DNA from 3 places in the Mesorhizobium sp. DxT genome. Region 2 is predicted to be linked to each of the others. Evidence: predicted binding sites of a transcription regulator. Region 2 holds the regulator's gene; each other region holds the start of a gene.

Region 1 (6,611 bases), on a different contig from region 2:
GTTTCCTCAAGGCCCCGGAAGGCCGGCAGATGCTGACGCGCTTTCCGCAGCTCGCCCGGTGGTGGGAGGCCGTATCAGAGCTGCCCAGCTTCACTGCAACTGAGCCCACCAGCTGATCATCGGCGGCAGCTTTGCCGACTACCTGTGCCGACGAGGTGCGTCCTTCGAGGCTCGCTTCGCTCGCACCTCAGGATGAGGAAGGTGGGTTGATCGAGCCCATTACGCAGAGGGCTCGATGCAGGCAACAGACCAGCCTTCGAGCCCTTGAGCTTACCGGGGATGCACGACATCCCTCATCCTGAGGTGCGAGCGAAGCGAGCCTCGAAGGACGCACCAAAACATGCGGACGGTACGTCCCTTGCCGGATGGAGTCGGCCTCAGGCGGCGAGCACCGCCCTGACCGCTTGGATCGCGTCGTCCGCGCGATTGCCGTCGGGGCCGCCGGCCTGCGCCATGTCGGGACGGCCGCCACCGCCCTGCCCCCCGATCGCGGCGGAGGCCTGGCGCACCAGGTCGACAGCAGAGAACCGGCCGGTCAAATCGTCGGTGACGCCGACCACGACGCTGGCCTTGCCATCGTCCGAGGTGCCGACGAAGACCACGACGCCGGAGCCCAGCGACTTCTTGCCCTCGTCGGCGAGCGGCTTCAGGTCCCTGGGCGAAACGCCGGAAACGACGCGGCCAAGGAAACCGACGCCGCCCACACTTTCGCCCTCATTGCCGCCGCCTGCAGCGGACCCGCCGCCAAGCGCCAGCTTCTTGCGCGCATCGGCCAGTTCCCGCTCCATCTTGCGACGCTCGTCGAGGACAGCTTCGAGACGCGAAACCACGTCGGCCGGCGCGACCTTGAGCGCCGCTGCCGCTGCCTTGAGCCGCCGGTCCTGTTCGTCTAGGTGCAGGCGCGCGGCCTCGCCCGTCAGCGCTTCGATGCGGCGCACGCCCGATGCGACCGCACCTTCCGACACCAGCCGCACGATGCCGATATCGCCGGTTGCCGAAACATGGGTGCCGCCGCAGAGCTCGACCGAATAGGGCTTGCTCGCCTTGTCGCCATGGAGTGCCGTGCCCATCCGCACGACGCGCACCTCGTCACCGTATTTCTCGCCGAACAGCGCCATGGCGCCCTCCGCGATCGCGTCATCGACGGCCATCAGCCGCGTCGTCACCGGCGCATTCTGCAGCACGATTTCGTTGGCGTAGGTCTCGATGCGCTCCAGCTCCGCGGCCGAAATCGGCTTGGGATGCGAGAAATCGAAGCGCAGCCTGTCGGGCGCGACAAGCGAGCCCTTCTGCGCCACATGGGTGCCCAGCACCTCGCGCAGCGCCTCGTGCACGAGATGGGTTGCCGAATGGTTGGCGCGGATCTTCGTGCGGCGCGCATGGTCGACCTTCATCTCGACCGACGTGCCCTTGGCGACGGTGCCAGCAACGACCCGCCCGGAATGAACGAAAACGCCGTCACCCTTCTTCTGGGTGTCGGTGATCTCGATCGAGAAGCCTTCGCCGGTCATCGTGCCGGTATCGCCCACCTGGCCGCCGGATTCGCCATAGAACGGCGTCTGGTTGACGACGATGGCAACCTCCTCACCGGCAGGCACCGAGTCCACCTCCTGCCCGTCCTTGACCAGTGCGGTCACGACGCCTTCAGCCGTTTCGGTGTCGTAGCCGAGGAATTCAGTTGCCCCGACGCGGTCGCGCACGCCAAACCAGATCGTCTCGGTCGCCGCTTCGCCCGAACCGGCCCAGCTCGCCCGCGCCTCCGCCTTCTGGCGTTCCATCGCGGCATCGAAGCCAGCGGTATCGACAGCGATATCGCGCTGGCGCAGCGCGTCCTGCGTCAGGTCGAGCGGGAAACCATAGGTGTCGTAGAGCTTGAAGGCCGTCTCGCCGTCGAGCCGGTCGCCTGCGCCAAGCGTTTCCGTGGCATCAGCCAGAAGCCCGAGGCCGCGCGCCAGCGTCTTGCGGAAGCGCGTTTCCTCCAGCTTGAGCGTTTCGGTAATCAGCGCTTCGCCGCGCACCAGCTCTGGATAGGCGCTGCCCATCTCGCGCACCAGCGCCGGCACCAGCCGGTACATCAGCGGGTCGGACGCGCCGAGGAGCTGCGCGTGGCGCATGGCGCGGCGCATGATGCGGCGCACCACATAGCCGCGCCCCTCGTTCGAAGGCAGCACGCCGTCGGCGATCAGGAAGCACGACGAACGCAGGTGATCGGCGATCACGCGGTACGATGCGACGTTGCCGGTCTCGGGCCGCTTGCCCAGCACCGATGCCGTTGCCTCGATGAGCCCCTTGAAAAGGTCCGTCTCGAAAACGCTATCGACCCCCTGAAGGATCGACGCCATCCGCTCCAGCCCCATGCCCGTGTCGATCGACGGGCGCGGCAGCGGCACCTGTACGCCGGGCTCCGGCTGGTCGAACTGCATGAAGACCAGGTTCCAGAACTCGAGGAAGCGGTCGCCGTCTTCCTCAGGCGATCCGGGCGGGCCGCCCCAGATATGTTCGCCCCGGTCGATGAAGATTTCCGAGCACGGGCCGCACGGGCCGGTATCCCCCATCGCCCAGAAATTGTCGCTGGTGGCGATACGAATGATGCGGTCGTCGGAAAAGCCGGCGATCTTCTTCCAGTGGTCGGCCGCTTCCTCGTCGGTGTGATAGACCGTGACCAGCAGCTTGTCCTTCGACAGCCCGAAATCCTTGGTGATCAGGTTCCAGGCAAGCTCGATGGCCTGTTCCTTGAAATAGTCGCCGAACGAGAAATTGCCGAGCATCTCGAAGAATGTGAGATGCCGCGCGGTATAGCCCACATTGTCGAGATCATTGTGCTTGCCGCCGGCGCGCACGCTCTTCTGCGCCGTCGTGGCGCGCGAATAGGGCCGAGACTCCAGCCCGGTAAAGACGTTCTTGAACTGCACCATGCCGGCATTCGTGAACATCAGCGTCGGGTCGTTGCGCGGCACGAGCGGCGATGATGCCACCACCTCGTGTCCGTTCTTCCGGAAATAGTCGAGAAAGGTCGACCGGATGTCGTTGACGCCACTCATGCTCATGCCTTCGTGAAGGGGCCGCAACCCGCCGCGGCCTTGGATCGGATGTGGTTTGGCTTTTAGCGCTGCCGAATCCGACTGTCCAGAAATCCCGCACGGACCAGCCCCCGACAACGAAACAACCGCCGGCAGGGTCTGCCGGCGGTTGCGGTAACAGAAACAGGATGGCGCGTGGCGGCCTACATGCCCGAAGCCTCTTCGATGTCGCCACCGTCCTGGTCGCCGGGGCCGCCATTATCCAGGAACTTCTCGGCGATCAGCCCTGCATTCTGGCGCAGCGACAGTTCGATCTCGACCGCCGTGTCGGGGTTGTCGCGCAGAAACTGCTTGGCGTTCTCCCGGCCTTGACCCAGGCGCTGCGAATTGTAGGAGAACCAGGCGCCCGACTTCTCGACGATGCCGGCCTTGACGCCAAGGTCGATCAGCTCGCCGGTCTTCGACACGCCCTCTCCATACATGATGTCGAATTCGACCTGCTTGAAGGGCGGCGCCAGCTTGTTCTTGACCACCTTGACACGGGTCTGGTTGCCGACCACCTCGTCACGATCCTTCACCGCGCCGATGCGGCGGATATCGAGACGCACCGAGGCATAGAACTTGAGCGCGTTGCCGCCGGTCGTGGTCTCGGGCGAGCCGAACATGACGCCGATCTTCATGCGGATCTGGTTGATGAAGATGACCATCGTGTTGGAGCGCGAGATCGAAGCAGTCAGCTTGCGCAGCGCCTGGCTCATCAGGCGAGCCTGCAGGCCAGGCAGCGAATCGCCCATCTCGCCCTCGATTTCGGCGCGCGGCGTCAATGCTGCGACCGAGTCCACCACGAGCACATCGATCGCGCCGGAGCGTACCAGCGTGTCGCAGATTTCCAGCGCCTGCTCGCCAGTGTCAGGCTGCGAGATCAGCAGATTCTCGAGGTCCACGCCCAGCTTCCGTGCATAGACCGGGTCGAGTGCATGCTCGGCGTCGACAAAGGCGCAGATGCCGCCCTTCTTCTGCGCTTCGGCCACCGTGTGCAGCGCCATCGTGGTCTTGCCGGAGCTTTCCGGCCCGTAAATCTCGATGATGCGCCCCTTGGGCAGTCCGCCCACGCCAAGCGCGATGTCGAGCCCCAGCGAGCCGGTCGACACCGTTTCGATCTCGACCACCTGCTCGTTCGCACCGAGCCGCATGATCGAACCCTTGCCGAACGCGCGCTCGATCTGCGAGAGCGCTGCATCCAGAGCCTTTGATTTGTCCACCGAACCGTCCTCAACAAGCCGCAATGAATTTTGAGCCATGATACCTTACCCCTTGGTCTTGAGCGAAGCCGGTCAGTCCGGTGTCCCTGAAATTTTTGTACCTTTTTTGTTCACGCTTGGCAAGGGGTATCAAATTATTGAAATGAAATGATTTTCTGAATATGTTCCATTTTTGTCCAATCCCTCTGCTCTTGGCAGCCTTTTACATTGCCAAAGATATTTCGCTGCCGGTGCCGGGCTTCTTGCATGGTCCGATTCGCCCGATCCCGCTTGCCGGGATGACGCGCGCCTCCTAGTGTCGCGGCTCTTCGATCCAACATGTCTCCAATCATGACCCGCCCCAGACTCTTCGCCGCCGGAGCGGCTCACATCGACCGCCGCGGCCGACTTGCCGGCGCCTACGTACCTGCGTCGTCCAATCCCGGGACAATGAGCGAGGAAGTCGGCGGCGGCGCCTTCAACGCCTTGCGCAATGCCGTCCGCCACGGCGTGGACGGTTCGATCCTGTCGCTGCGCGGCGGCGACGTGGCCGCAGACGCCGTCGCCCGCGCCATCACCGAAGCTTCGGTGGAGGATCTGTCGGCAATCTTCCTCGACAGGACGACGCCGAGCTACACCGCACTGATCGATGCCGAAGGCGAACTGATCGCGGGCTTCGCCGACATGAGCCTCTACGATATCGGCTTTCCGAAACAGGTCCGCCGCAGCAAGGTGCGCAATGCGGTGGCAGGTGCGGATGCCGTCTTGTGCGAGGCCAACATGCCGGCAACGGCGGCCGAGGCGCTGGTCAATCAGGCCGGCAGCCTGCCGGTTTTTGCAATCGGCATCTCGCCTGCCAAGGTCGGGCGCTTCGTCGGCGTTCTGGCCCGGCTCTCCTGCCTGTTCATGAATGCCAACGAGGCGCGCACGCTTGCGGATCTCGGGAGCGGCGCGGATGTTGTCGAGGCGGCGCGCGTCTTGCGCGGCAAAGGTCTCGCGCGTGCAGTCATCACGTCCGGCAGCGCACCACTGACGGCGTTCGACGCCGGCGGCATTTTCACCATCGCCCCCTCCCCGGCACGCTTCGTAGCCGACGTCACCGGCGCCGGTGACGCGATCGCCGGCGTGACGGTGGCCCACCTGATGTGCGGCCTCGGCTTCGCCGAAGCGCTTCGCCACGGCATGGCCGCTGCCCGGCTGACAGTCGAGGCATCGCAGGTGGTGGCGGATTACGACAACGAGGCATTCGAGGCCGCACTTGCGCTTGTCGGCCACCCTGCCCTCGTGGCATGAGCGCCTCGAACAAGGAGACCCGCATGCCGACCCCCGAACATATCGATGTCGCCCCCGAGGTTGCCGCAGCGCTCGCCGGTGGTGGCGCCGTGGTGGCGCTTGAAAGCACCATCATCACCCACGGCATGCCCTGGCCACAGAACAATGCCATGGCGGCTCGGGTGGAAGAGATCATCCGCGAGGAAGGCGCGACCCCGGCAACCATCGCGGTGGTGGACGGACGCCTGAAGATAGGCCTGTCGGCAACCGAACGCGAAGCGCTCGCCCAGACACAGGGCGCGCTGAAACTGTCGCGCGCCGATCTGGCCTTCGCGGTCGCCGAGGGTCGCACCGGCGGCACGACGGTTGCGGCAACCATGATCGCGGCACACATGGCCGGCATTTCCGTGTTCGCCACAGGCGGCATCGGTGGCGTGCACAAGGGAGCCGAAAAGAGCTTCGACATTTCGGCCGATCTCGATGAGCTCTCGCGTACGCCCGTCATCGTGGTTTCCGCCGGCGCCAAGGCGATCCTCGACATCGAAAAGACGCTGGAGGTGCTGGAGACGCGGGGCGTACCTGTGGTGGGCTACGGCACAGACGTGATGCCGGCCTTCTGGTCGCGCACCTCGCCCTTTGCCGCACCGCTGCGGCTGGACAGTGCGGAAGCGATCGCGCGTTTCCAGCGCACGCGGGCCGAGCTCGGCATCGGCGGCGGCATGCTGATCGCCAATCCTGTGCCGGCGGACGCCGAAATCCTGGCCGATGTCATGGCGGTCCACATTGCTGCGGCCCAGGCCGAGCTCGATAAAAAGGGCGTCACCGGCAAGGCAGTGACGCCCTATCTTCTGTCGCGAATGCTGGACCTGACGGACGGCGCGAGCCTTGCGACCAACATCGCGCTGGTCGAGAACAACGCCCGCCTGGCCGCCCGTATCGCGAAGGCCCTCTAGCCGGGCCTCCGCGTTGCCGGTCAGGAGATCGGCACGAGGTGGATCTCGACGCGGCGGTTCTGCGCGCGTCCGTCCGGCGTGTCGTTGCCGGCGACCGGCTGAGACGCGCCGAAGCCGTTGATCGC
Region 2 (6,611 bases):
TGAGGAGGTCGTGACCGAGCAAGGCAAGACGATGGGCGACGTCGTGCTTGGCACCTTCGCGAAGGCCGACGTGGCCGACCCGGCAATCGCCGAGGCCGCTTTTGCGCTGGCCGAAGGCGAAGTCAGCGACGTGGTCGACGGCGCATTCGGATCGCTGCTCGTTAGAGTTCCGGAAGTCCAGCCGGCAAAGGTGCAGCCGCTCGCCGAAGTCGAACAGCAGATTCGCAGCGACATCGCGCTGGGCGAAGCAACCCGCATTCTGGACGACGTCTACGAAGGCTATGAAGATGCGCGCGCCGGTGGCGAAACCATGGCGGAAGCCGCCGCCCGCAACCGGCTCGAGGTCGTTACGGTCGAGGCGGTCGACCGCAGCGGCCGCAATCCCGAAGGCACGATCCTGACCGACCTGCCCGAATCGAACGCCCTGCTCCAGGAGGCATTCGACAGTGAAGTCGGCGTCGAGAATTCGCCGCTGAACACCGGATCGTCGGGTTATCTGTTCTACGAGGTCGACGACGTCACGGAGGCCCGCGACCGATCGCTTGACGAAGTTCGCGATCAGGTCGTTACCGACTGGAAGGAGAACGAGGTCGCAACGAGGCTTGCCACCCGCGCCGAGGAAATCGAGAAGCAGGTTGCCGACGGCAAGGCCCTGACCGAGATCGCGGAGGAACTGGAGCTCGAGGTCCAGGTCCGGCGTGGTCTGAAGCGTGACGCCAACGACGCCGAGCTCGGCGATGCAGGCGTGGCCGCCGTCTTCTCCGTAGCGCGGGGCGAAACTGGCCTTGCGCCGGCGCAGGATGGTGACGCCCAGGTCGTGTTTCGCGTGACGGATGTGCTGGTGCCGGCCGGTGCCGGTCCCGACGCCCTGCCCGCCGAAGCCCGCGATCGTTTCGCATCTGCGATCTCCGACGACCTGCTGGACCAGCTCGTTGCACGGCTTCAGACCGAGTATCCGGTGACGATCGACCGCGGCGCCGTGCAGCAGGCGCTGAGCTTCTGAGCGGCGTGATGAACGACTTCAAGTCTCACATAGCCAAGGTCGCGAACGGCACGCCGCTGTCCTTCGAAGAGGCGCGCGAGGCGTTCAGCATCATGATGTCCGGTGAAGCGACGCCGAGCCAGATCGGCGGGTTCCTGATGGCGCTTCGTACGCGCGGTGAAACGGTGGACGAGATTTCCGGCGCCGTGGCCACCATGCGGGCCAAGATGCTTCCCGTCCGCGCGCCGGCCAACGCCATCGACATCGTCGGCACGGGTGGCGATGCGTCGGGCACCTATAACGTCTCCACCTGCGCCGCCTTCATCGTTGCCGGCGCCGGGGTGCCGGTGGCCAAGCATGGCAACCGCGCACTCTCGTCGAAGTCGGGGGCGGCGGATGCGCTTGCCGCTCTTGGGGTCAATATCGAGATCGGGGCCGAAACCATCGCGGCCTGCATCGAGGAAGCCGGGCTCGGCTTCATGTTCGCACCGGTCCACCATTCGGCCATGCGTCATGTCGGCGCCTCGCGCGTGGAACTCGGCACCCGTACGATCTTCAACCTGCTCGGCCCTCTGTCGAATCCTGCCGGCGTCAAGCGCCAGCTCGTCGGTGTGTTTGCCCCGCAATGGGTGGAGCCAATCGCCGAAGTGCTCAAGGCACAGGGTTCGGAAGCTGTCTGGGTGGTGCATGGCGACGGGCTGGACGAAATGACGACGGCAGGCACGACGATGGTTGCGGCGCTGGAGAACGGCAAGATCCGTACGTTCGAGATCCAGCCCGAGGAGGTCGGCCTGGCACGCGTCAAGCCCGAGGACCTGAAGGGCGCCGATGCGGCTCACAACGCCAGGGCGCTTCGCGGCGTGCTTGCCGGCGACAAGGGTGCTTATCGCGACATCTCCCTCCTGAATGCGGCAGGCGCGCTTGTCGTGGCCGGCAAGGCCCGGACGCTAGACGAGGGCATGGAGCTTGCCACCCGCTCAATCGATAACGGGTCGGCGGCCTCCGCGCTGGAGCTGCTGGTGCACGTTTCCAACCGGGCAGGTGCGGCATGACCGATATTCTGCGCAAGATCGAGGCCTACAAGCGCGAGGAGATCGCTGCTGCCGAGGCCGCGCTTCCCCTTGCCGAGGTCAAGGCGCGGGCGGCCGACCAGACCCCGCCGCGCGGCTTTCGCAAGGCGCTTGAGGCCAAGCACAAAGCCGGGCAGTTCGCGCTGATCGCCGAGATCAAGAAGGCGAGCCCCTCGAAGGGGCTCATCCGTGCCGACTTCGATCCGCCCGCGCTTGCGCACGCCTACGAGCAAGGAGGTGCCGCCTGTCTGTCGGTGCTGACGGATCGGCCATCGTTCCAGGGCGCGCCCGAATTCCTGACCGAGGCGCGCGCCGCAACCGCCCTGCCCGCGCTGCGCAAGGATTTCATGTTCGAGACCTATCAGGTTCACGAGGCGCGGAGCTGGGGTGCCGACGCGATCCTCGTCATCATGGCGAGCCTGTCCGACGATGAAGCGAAAGCACTCGAGGATGAGGCCCATGCAATCGGCATGGACGTGCTCGTCGAGGTGCATGACGAGGCGGAACTGGATCGCGCGCTCAGGCACCTGTCCTCGCCGCTGGTTGGCATCAACAACCGCAACCTGCGCACCTTCGAGGTAAGCCTCGAAACCTCGGAGCGGCTGGCGGCGCGCATCCCCGAAGACAAGCTCATCGTCGGCGAGAGCGGCATCTTCACCAATGCCGACTGCGCGCGCCTGGCTCGCTCCGGCATCTCCACCTTCCTCGTCGGCGAAAGCCTGATGCGGCAGGTCGATGTTGCCGGCGCGACGCGGTCCCTGCTCGGGCTCAGCTCGCAACGGCTCGCAGGCTGACGCCGTGAGCCGCCTTACGCATCTCGGTGCATCCGGCGAGGCCAACATGGTCGATGTCGGCGGCAAGCAAGAGACGCAGCGCACTGCGATCGCGCAAGGCGCGGTGAAGATGCAGCCCGCGACGCTGGCCACGATCCTCGCCGGCGATGCCAAGAAGGGGGACGTGCTCGGCACGGCCCGCATTGCCGGCATCATGGCAGCCAAGCGGACGCACGAGCTGATTCCGCTCTGCCACCCGCTCCTGCTCACCAAGGTTTCGGTCGAGATCGAGCCCGACGAGAACCTGCCCGGTCTGCGCGTCACGGCGCTCGCCCGCGTTACCGGCAAGACCGGCGTTGAAATGGAAGCGCTGACGGCGGCTTCCGTCGCCTGCCTGACGATCTACGACATGGCCAAGGCAGCCGACCGTGCCATGATAATTTCCGACATCCGTGTGGTGGAAAAGTCCGGCGGCAAGTCCGGCGATTACCGGCTGCAGGACGTCTGACATGGCTGGCCTGCTGCCGGTTGACGAAGCGCTGCGCCGGCTGCTCGACGATGTGACGGCCCTGCCTCACGAAGATATCACGATTGGTGAGGCCGCGGGGCGTGTTCTGGCCGCTGCAGTCGAGGCACGGCGGACGCAGCCTCCCTTCCCCGCTTCGGCGATGGATGGTTATGCCGTGCGCGCGGCGGACACCACCGACCCGTCCACTGCTTTGAAGGTTATCGGTCAATCGATAGCCGGCAAGCGCTTCGATGGCGCGGTCGGCGCCGGCCAGGCCGTACGCATCTTCACAGGCGCGCCTGTCCCCGAAGGCGCGGATGCGGTTCTGCTTCAGGAAGATGCCGAGCCGGACGAAGACGGGCGAACCGTCCGCGCCAGAGAAGCGGTCACCCCTGGCCGTCACGTAAGGGCTGCCGGGCTCGATTTCCGGGCCGGCGACGTCCTTTTGGCCAAAGGCCGGGTGCTCGACGCGGCAGCGCTGTCGCTCGCAGCAGCCGGCAACCACCCGCTCCTGTCTGTAGTGCGCGCACCGCTGGTGGCGATCCTGGCGACGGGCAGCGAGCTGCTGCCGCCCGGTTCGGAACCCGGGCCCGACCAGATCATCGCATCGAACGGCTACGGGGTCGCGGCGCTGGCGCGCGACGCACGTGCTCGGGTGCTCGACCTGGGCATCGCACCTGACGATCGCGGTATGCTTGCCGCGCGCGTCCGTGACGCACTCTCGGCCGGTGCTGATGTCATCGTGACGCTCGGGGGCGCCTCAGTCGGCGACCACGACCTCGTCCGCGAGGTGCTTACTGGCGAAGGCATGGCGCTCGACTTCTGGAAGATCGCCATGCGCCCCGGCAAGCCGCTGATGTTCGGCAGGCTGGGAGAAACCCGCGTTCTTGGCTTGCCGGGAAATCCGGTTTCAAGCCTTGTCTGCGCGCATCTGTTCCTGAAACCGCTGCTCGCGAACCTTGGCGGCCGCCCACATGTTGCCGACATGAGGGAAGCCGTCCTTGGCGAAGCCATGAAGGCCAATGATCACCGGCAGGATTATGTCCGCGCGGCAGCGACGCATGAGGACGGGCGCCTCGTTGCAAGGCCGTTCGCCGTGCAGGATTCCTCGATGCTGACGACACTGGCGCACGCCAACGCGCTCATCATCCGCGAACCGAACGTGGCCGCTTCGGAGGCTGGAGATGTCTGCCGCGTGCTGATGCTGCGCTGAGCGAGCGGCTTTCTAGTCGCGTTCAACGAGACGAAGATCGTGGCCGGTCGCCGCAATGTGACCCATCCGGTCGGTTCTGGACTGGATGTCCTTCAACCGCTCGATTGCAGCAGCAAGCTCCTTGTCGGAGCGGCGCAGATGTAGATCGCGCCCAGCCTGGCTTCAAACCAGCCGCTCGAGCTCTACAGTCATTTTTTCCCGCGCCACTGTCTCGGAGCCTCCTACGCATTCACGATAATTTAAGCCGTTGCGGAACACAACTGGAACAGATAGTGTTTGTTCTGGTTTTGTTTATGGACTGATTCCCAAAAGGGGCAACAGAATGCTGACGCGCAAGCAACACGAACTGCTTCTCTTCATCCATGAAAGGCTGAAAGAAACTGGCATTCCCCCTTCCTTCGACGAGATGAAGGAGGCGCTCGACCTCGCTTCCAAGTCCGGTATCCACCGCCTGATTACTGCGCTCGAGGAGCGCGGCTTCATTCGACGCCTGCCCAACAGGGCACGTGCGCTGGAAGTGCTGCGGCTGCCAGACTCGATCGCGCCGGGGCTCAATGCGGCCAAAAAGTTCTCGCCCAGCGTCATTCAAGGCAGCCTTGGCCGGGCGCCGGAACCCTCGCGCATCCAGTCTGCCAGCAATGACGATGATGCCGGTGCGGCCGTTGCCATTCCGGTGATGGGCCGGATTGCCGCCGGCGTGCCGATCGAGGCGATCCAGCACAAGACGCACTCGATCAGCGTTCCGCCGGAAATGCTTTCGGGCGGCGAGCACTACGCGCTCGAGGTCAAGGGTGACTCGATGATCGAGGCGGGCATCTTCGACGGCGACACCGTCATCATCCGCGACGGCCAGACCGCCAATCCCGGCGACATCGTGGTGGCTCTCGTCGACGATGAGGAAGCAACCCTCAAGCGGTTCCGCCGCAAGGGCGCCTCGATCGCGCTGGAGGCTGCCAACCCCGCCTACGAAACCCGCATCTTCGGCCCTGATCGCGTGAAGGTACAAGGTAGGCTCGTCGGGCTCATCCGGCGTTATTGATCGGCCATTAGACAAGGTCATGCTCGACTGAGGATGAGCATGAGCATGAGGGGTGGATTGATCGAATCCAACCTATTGGGCTCGATGCACGTCAAGGAATAGCCCGTCGGGCAGCAGGATTCCCGAGCGATGCAGACCCTCCCTCATGCTGGGGGTGCGAGCCCCCGGGTCTTGCCTTCGGCGAGCCCGAGGACAGGCTCCGCGAGCCTCGAAGGACGCACCGATCAGTGCTTTCGCTGCAAAGGCATCGCGGCAGCCGGCTGGCTGTTACTCACCTTGCGATTTCTGCCAGGGTGGAAGTCCCCTCGCCTCACGCGAATACTGCCGGTGCGCGTGCCAGGGCCGATAGGGTTCGCGGATCGCGAAACGAATGTTTGGGTAAAAAGCCGGTCTCGCGGAAGTGCGATTCCTGACACCGGCGTCTGTGCCACTGCTTGCTTCGGTTCCGCGTGTTTCGCCGGCGATGTCTTTCTCGAAAACGATCTCGGCGCTCCCGCGGCGGGCCAAATCGCGCTTGGTGATGACGGTGACGCTGCTGCCGCGACAGGGACTGTTCGCCGTTGCGTCGTCGATGACGATGAGGCTCGCATAAGAACACGCAGTCGAAGCCGTTCGTTCGCCGTCGGCGTGAACGACTATGCCGCCGCCGCCATGGCGCGCTACGCAAAGCCCTTCCCGGCACTGGAATGGCAACGCACCCTGATCATCGGCCGGGGTGGCCGAGGCGGCCCGGCGTCACCTTCCACAGGCCGTGCAACATCGCCCGCATTCGCAGCCCGCTGCCAGTTCTGGAAGGTGAAGGTGCTTGGTCGTTGGCGGTTTACGGCGAGTCTGCCGTCACCGAGATCGACCGCAACAAGCCGCGCGTCCTCGGAGACGTAGACGTGAGGCAGCTGGCGTGTCGCGATCAGCAACGCGCCGGCGACGAGCATCGGAAGTGCTGCCCAGCGTAGTGCGCTGCCGGCCATGGTCATGATCGCCAATGCCGCTGTCAGTACAAGCACCGCCGAAAGCGGGATCGCCCCG
Region 3 (6,611 bases), 230 kb from region 2:
GTCACGAGGCTTGGCAAGCTGGATCTGGTTCGGCCTGCCAACCCTGCTCTTCGCCGTAATTCACTGGCGACACGACCTTCCGCTCTGGAAGAATGCGAGCATCGTGGCTTCCATTGCCATCTTCGCGATCGCCATGATGATCCTCGTGATCCGCACGGGCCGGATCGCAGCGGCCAGCGGCGCACATTGGGGCAACAACATGGTGGCGCTTCAGTTCGTCGGCATCGATGACGATTGGGGGCCGGTGGCTCTGTTTCACCTCCCCCCGTTGACCGACCCTGCATGGACGCCAACCGCCATTGGCGTGATGGTGGTCGCGACGATTCCGGTTTCGATATTGCAGCTCGCGCTGCTTCTGCATCCGCGCTCACCGGTTTCGGTGGTTCGCCCCGAAACGCCGCTGCTGGCGGACAATCCTTCAACCGTATAGCCTCCGGCACACCCTGCCCGACAACGGGCAAGGTCACCGACGACGCCGGGGGATTTCACCGATGCCGAGCCTCGACCACATCTTCAACGCCTTCGTCACGATCCTGGTGACGATCGACCCGCCGGGGCTTGCGCCGCTGTTCCTGGCGCTGACAGGCGGTATGAATCGCTCAGAGCGCCAGCAGGTGGCGATCCGCTCGTCGGTCATCGGCTTCGGGGTCCTGGCGCTGTTCGCGCTTGCGGGTGCCGCGATCCTGTCGGTCTTCGGCATCACGCTGCCCGCCTTCCGCGTCGCAGGCGGCCTGCTGCTGTTCTACATCGCCTTCGAGATGATCTTCGAGCGCAGGCAGGAGCGGAAGGAAAAGAGCGCCGATACGGCAGTCACGAAGGACCACATCCGCAACATCGCTGCCTTCCCGCTGGCAATCCCGCTGATCGCCGGCCCCGGCGCCATCTCGGCAACCGTTCTGTTGTCGGGAACTTTCGCAGGCGCCGCAGGGCACATGATGCTGGTAGCGATCATCGCCGCCTGTATCGCGCTGACCTGGCTGACATTTGTCGCGGCAGAGCGGGTCGACGGCTTCCTGGGCGAGACCGGCCGCTCGATCCTGACACGACTTCTGGGCGTCATCCTCGCGGCGCTGGCCGTCCAGTTCGTCGCCGACGGCATCAAGGCGTTGATAGCAGCCTAGCGCCCGCTGCCGCCGCCATGCGCCCCATCGGTGGTTGGCGAGGCACACAGTTCGGGTTGTCACGCGGCCATACGGACAACGGCCAATTCGCATGACACGGGAGACGATCGCGAATGGTCGATCACAGCGGTGAAATTCTGATACTGACCGGCACGCCTGGCGCAGGGAAAACCACAACAGCCGCAGCCTTGGCCGCTTTGGGTGGATCGGCAAAGGTACATCTGCATTCCGACGATTTCTGGCATTTCATAAGGCACGGCATGATCCAGCCCTATCTCGCCGAAGCCGAGCGCCAAAACCGGGTCGTGCTTGATGTGCTGGCGAACGCCGCAGCCGGCTACGCCAGGGGAGGCTTTTTCGTCATCGTAGACGGTATTATCGGCCCGTGGTTTCTTGATGCCTTCAGAACGGCCGGGCTTCCCACACACTATGTCGTTCTTCGTCCACCGCTTGAAACCGCGATCGCGCGCTGCCGGGAGCGCGGAGGTAACACCCTGGCCGATCCAGAACCCATCACGGCTCTGCATCGCCAGTTGTCCACGCTCGATGCCCTTGAGAAACACGTGCTCGACACGAGAGACCTCGATAGGGAAGCGCTGCTTCGGAGCGTGACAGTCGCCCTGCAAAGTGGAACGTATCGACTGTCCTGACGAAAGTCGGGCGAAAGGCCCGAAGTCGCCGTCCCGGCCGCAAGGAGAACAGCCGGGACGACTCTGCCCCGGCGTTTATTGGGCCGGCTGCTGGGCTCCGGCCGCTTCGGTGATGTGGCCGTTGATCTGCTGCGCCAGGTCGGGATTGGTCTGTGCCGCCTGGATGATCGTGTTGTACTCCTCGACCGAAATGCCGTCGGCGTTGTTGACCGCCTCGACCATCTTTTCACCCGCCTCCTGCTGAAGGCGCTGCTGATCTTCTGTGGTGCCGGCAGCCTCGATCTGCGGCTTGTAGCTCTCGGTGACCTTGGTCACTTCGAGAAAGGCGACGGCGAAGGATTTCAGCTTCGTCTCGTCCATCGCAGGTGCGGCGGCGGCAGGCGCTTCTGGCTGCGGCGCGGCTTCCGCCGGCGGTGGTGTTTGCGGCGCGGCATCCTGGGCGTTGGCAGCGCCAAGCACAGTGCCGGTGACGATAGCGAGCGCGGAAAGGCCCGACAGCAAGATCCTGTTCAAACTCATGTTTCAATTCCTCTTCTTGGTCCGTGCGGACGGGAAAAGACCCTCGCAGCACCGACTCTCCGGTCGGGTTACGGAACCCCGCCGCGGAACGAAGCGCGCGAAGCTGCCAAGACTGTGGCAAGCTCAGCCGAATGACGCGGCAGCACGGTCACTTTGTCCGAACGGAAGAGACATTTCTTTACTGAGCCTGCCGGCGGACGCTGCAATCAGCGTCCCGGCTGGGCACGTGCTGCGGCTCTGTCACCGAACGCAGCCCGGCCGTTTCGCCCCAGGTTTTCCCGGCCGCAATCTCGCAGCGCCCAACGAACCTATTTGGCTGGAAAGCGGGTTAAGCCGTGCCGGTTCAGGCAGGCGAGACCGGAATGAGCAGCCGCAGCGCTGGCGGTTTCGTCAGGTCCACATCGTGCGGGTATTCTTCCCGGTGGTGAAAGTGACGCTTGTCCCAGGAAAGACTCCCGGCCTGCAGCCAGTCGATCATCCGCACATAATGCGCAACCACCTCGCCGTCGCCGACTCCATGCCAGGAACTCGCCAGCGTCATTTCAGGCAGAACAAGCGATCCGAAACCCTCAGGCAGTTCGCCTGCATCATCCATCGCAATGCCGACGAAGTAGCGGAAACCGTCCGGCCGGTCGTTCCACGACAGCCCGACGATCGGGCTGCGCCACCCGCTTTCACGTCGCGCGGCGAAGGCCTGTACATCCCGTATGACGGAATGGATCGCCCCTCGCGCCGCTTCCCCGTAGGTGCCCTGCCAATGAAGGCCGCAAAGCCGGTGCGCGGGCCGCTCGGTCAGGGCAATGCCCTGATCCGCCGCTGCGGCCTCGCTGCACAGAAGGCACATGGGAGAGCCTTAGAAAGGGATCTCGTCGTCCAGGTCGCGCGAGTATCCGCCGCCACCGCCACCGCCGCCGCGACCCTGATCGCCTGGTCCGGACTGGCCGAAATCGGAGCCGCGCCCGCCGCCCTGGGAGCCGCCGCGATCGTAGCCGACCTGGCCGCCGCCGCCCTCGCCGCGTGTATCGAGCATCTGCAGCTCGCCGCGGAACTTCTGCAGCACAACCTCGGTCGTGTAGCGGTCCTGTCCCTGCTGGTCCTGCCATTTGCGGGTCTGGAGCTGGCCTTCGAGATAGACCTTAGCGCCCTTCTTCAGGTACTGCTCGGCGACCTTGGCAAGGTTGTCGTTGAAGATGACGACGTTGTGCCACTCGGTCTTCTCGCGCCGCTCGCCGGACTGCTTGTCGCGCCATGTCTCGGAGGTGGCGATGCGAAGGTTGACGACCGGGTCGCCGGAATTGAGCCGGCGGATTTCCGGATCGGCGCCCAGATTACCCACCAGAATGACCTTGTTGACGCTACCCGCCATGACGCTCTCCTGCGCTCGTCCTAAACCTGAAATCGATGTCGCGGCACACTATCCGAACGCCCTCGCGGATTCGCCCCGCCGGCCGCCCGCTCGGCGACATCTCCACAGTTTTCGTTGTTCTTCATTTGTTCTTTACAAGAGAATGGGGCTCCTGACAATCCCGGCGGCCTCCGCGGTTCGGTCGCTGCCGGCGACGAAGAAAGCCCCGCCACGTTCGCGACGTGGTCGGGGCCGTTGAGAGCCTTTGCTCTGTCGCCGGGAGTGGATTACCGGCACGTTCTTCGGATGCGTCTCGGGTCGTCGCCCGATGATCCGACTATCTGTCAAATTGTAGGTTGATCGATAACGGGGCCGCGACGTGCGCTGGCCTTCAGGCTATCGTGGCTCCACACCGTGGTGGAGCCTGCTGGGACTGTCCGGCGGGGTCATGCCTCGTCTCCCTTTGCAGTTTCTCCTTTCGCAGACGCGCTCAAGCCTTGCCGTGTTTCCGACACCCCTTGGGCGTACGAGGACGACCGCCGAGGCGAGCTTCATCTGACCGGGAGAGCATGACTCCGCCCTGCCCCAACGTCAACCGTCGACGCCGGCACGGCAACAATTCGTGATCGCCAGTGGCCGCGTCCTCCTGCCAACGGATTGTCAGGAGCTGTTCGCTCTCTGTTCTTTCTGCTTGCCCTGTGCGCGAAAACGCGTGAAAAGCCAGAGGCGGTTTTCCGGAGGCCGCCGGCCTCGACGGACGGCACCAACAACACCATATCCGGGGTCTGGCCGGCTACGATGCCGGCCGTTCTGATGTAAGGCGGCACACGGGACCATGGCGGACCAGAAATTCATCTCCATTCGCGGCGCGCGCGAGCACAATCTCAAGAATGTCGATCTCGACCTGCCGCGCGACCAGTTGATCGTCATGACCGGCCTGTCCGGCTCGGGCAAGTCGTCGCTCGCCTTCGACACCATCTACGCAGAGGGGCAGCGGCGCTATGTGGAGAGCCTGTCGGCCTATGCCCGGCAGTTCCTCGAGATGATGCAGAAGCCGGACGTCGACCAGATCGACGGCCTGTCGCCGGCCATCTCGATCGAGCAGAAGACGACGTCGAAGAACCCGCGCTCGACGGTCGGCACCGTCACCGAGATTTACGACTATATGCGCCTGCTCTTCGCGCGCGTCGGCGTGCCCTATTCGCCGGCGACCGGCCTGCCGATCGAGAGCCAGACGGTCAGCCAGATGGTCGACCGCGTGCTGGCGCTCGACGAGGGCACGCGCCTCTACATCACCGCGCCCATCGTGCGCGGCCGCAAGGGCGAATACCGCAAGGAACTGGCCGAGCTCCAGAAGAAGGGCTTCCAGCGCGTCAAGGTCGACGGCACCTTCTACGAGATCGGCGAGGTGCCGGCGCTCGACAAGAAGTACAAGCACGACATCGACGTGGTGGTGGACCGCGTGGTGGTGCGCTCCGACCTCGCCGCGCGGCTGGCCGACTCGCTCGAAACCGCGCTCAAGCTCGCCGAGGGCATTGCGGTCGCCGAGTTCGCCGACAAGCCGCTCGATGCCAGCCAGACCGGCCAGGACGCGGTCAACAAGTCCAAGAACGAGACCCACGAACGCATCCTGTTCTCGGAGAAATTCGCCTGCCCGGTCTCCGGCTTCACGATCCCCGAGATCGAGCCGCGGCTGTTCTCGTTCAACAACCCCTTCGGCGCCTGCCCCACCTGCGACGGGCTCGGCACCCAGCGCGCCATCGACCCGATGCTGGTGGTGCCGGAAGAGCACGTCTCGCTGCGCGAGGGCGCGGTGGCCCCGTGGGCGAAGTCGACCTCGCCCTACTACACGCAGACGCTCGAAGCGCTCGGCAAGGCGTACGGCTTCAAGATCGGCGACCGCTGGCGCGACCTGCCGGAGGACGCGAAGGACGCCATCCTGCGCGGCACCGGCGATCGCAAGATCGAGTTCGGCTACGACGACGGCCTGCGCTCCTACAAGACGACCAAGACCTTCGAGGGCGTCATCCCCAACCTCGAACGCCGCTGGAAGGAGACGGAATCGGCCTGGATGCGCGAGGAGATCGAGCGCTTCATGTCGTCCACCCCCTGCCCCGCCTGCAACGGCTACCGGCTGAAGCCCGAGGCGCTCGCCGTCAAGATCGGCGGCCTCCACATCGGCCAGGTCACCGAGATGTCGATCCGCAACGCCAATGGCTGGTTCGAGGACCTGCCGGCCGCGATGAACGACAAGCAGAACGAGATCGCCGTGCGCATCCTCAAGGAGATCCGCGAGCGGCTGCGTTTCCTCAACGATGTCGGGCTCGACTACCTGACCCTGTCGCGCAAGTCGGGCACGCTTTCGGGCGGCGAGAGCCAGCGCATCCGGCTCGCAAGCCAGATCGGCTCCGGCCTCACCGGCGTGCTTTATGTGCTGGACGAGCCCTCCATCGGCCTGCACCAGCGCGACAATGCCCGCCTGCTCGAGACGCTTAAGCACCTGCGTGATATCGGCAACACCGTCATCGTCGTCGAGCATGACGAGGATGCGGTGCTGACGGCCGACTATGTCGTCGACATCGGCCCCGCCGCCGGCATCCACGGCGGCAAGGTTGTCGCGCGCGGCACGCCGGCCGAGATCATGGCCAATACCAACTCGCTCACCGGCCAGTATCTGTCGGGCGAGATGGGCATCGCCGTGCCGGCCGAGCGCCGCCCGGGCAAGAAGGGCAAGCGCATCAAGGTCGTCGGCGCGCGCGGCAACAATTTGAAGGACGTCACCGCCGAAATCCCGCTGGGCACGTTCGCCTGCGTCACCGGCGTGTCGGGCGGCGGCAAGTCGACCTTCCTGATCGAGACGCTCTATAAGGCCGCCTCGCGCCGCATCATGGGCTCAAGAGAGCACCCGGCCGAGCACGACCGCATCGAGGGCCTCGAATTCCTCGACAAGGTGATCGACATCGACCAGTCGCCCAT

The links. Region 2 encodes LexA, which represses DNA repair genes until DNA is damaged. Its sites were predicted from a motif close to TGTTCNNNNTGTGTTCNG; they were not measured.
Region 1: a site for LexA is predicted at 4,434-4,451, ahead of recA (recombinase RecA). Genes of this name have one in related genera too.
Region 3: a site for LexA is predicted at 4,304-4,321, ahead of uvrA (excinuclease ABC subunit UvrA). Genes of this name have one in related genera too.

The regions. Positions count from the first base shown of each region.
Region 1 covers NZ_JBZFLJ010000011.1:70,677-77,287, forward strand. The annotation lists gene ACVJNE_RS19465 (glutathione S-transferase family protein) at 1-116, shown strand, start outside; gene alaS (alanine--tRNA ligase) at 378-3,041, opposite strand; gene recA (recombinase RecA) at 3,224-4,321, opposite strand; gene ACVJNE_RS19480 (carbohydrate kinase family protein) at 4,613-5,554, shown strand; gene ACVJNE_RS19485 (pseudouridine-5'-phosphate glycosidase) at 5,578-6,486, shown strand; gene ACVJNE_RS19490 (YiaD family glycine zipper/OmpA-like lipoprotein) at 6,507-6,611, opposite strand, start outside.
Region 2 covers NZ_JBZFLJ010000005.1:49,770-56,380, forward strand. The annotation lists gene ACVJNE_RS11035 (peptidylprolyl isomerase) at 1-1,003, shown strand, start outside; gene trpD (anthranilate phosphoribosyltransferase) at 1,012-2,034, shown strand; gene trpC (indole-3-glycerol phosphate synthase TrpC) at 2,031-2,846, shown strand; gene moaC (cyclic pyranopterin monophosphate synthase MoaC) at 2,851-3,333, shown strand; gene ACVJNE_RS11055 (molybdopterin molybdotransferase MoeA) at 3,335-4,546, shown strand; gene lexA (transcriptional repressor LexA) at 4,869-5,585, shown strand; gene ACVJNE_RS11065 (ComEC/Rec2 family competence protein) at 6,245-6,611, opposite strand, start outside.
Region 3 covers NZ_JBZFLJ010000005.1:280,806-287,416, forward strand. The annotation lists gene ACVJNE_RS12195 (CPBP family intramembrane glutamic endopeptidase) at 1-430, shown strand, start outside; gene ACVJNE_RS12200 (MarC family protein) at 492-1,121, shown strand; gene ACVJNE_RS12205 (AAA family ATPase) at 1,235-1,771, shown strand; gene ACVJNE_RS12210 (DUF4168 domain-containing protein) at 1,847-2,290, opposite strand; gene ACVJNE_RS12215 (GyrI-like domain-containing protein) at 2,634-3,134, opposite strand; gene ACVJNE_RS12220 (single-stranded DNA-binding protein) at 3,144-3,656, opposite strand; gene uvrA (excinuclease ABC subunit UvrA) at 4,471-6,611, shown strand, end outside.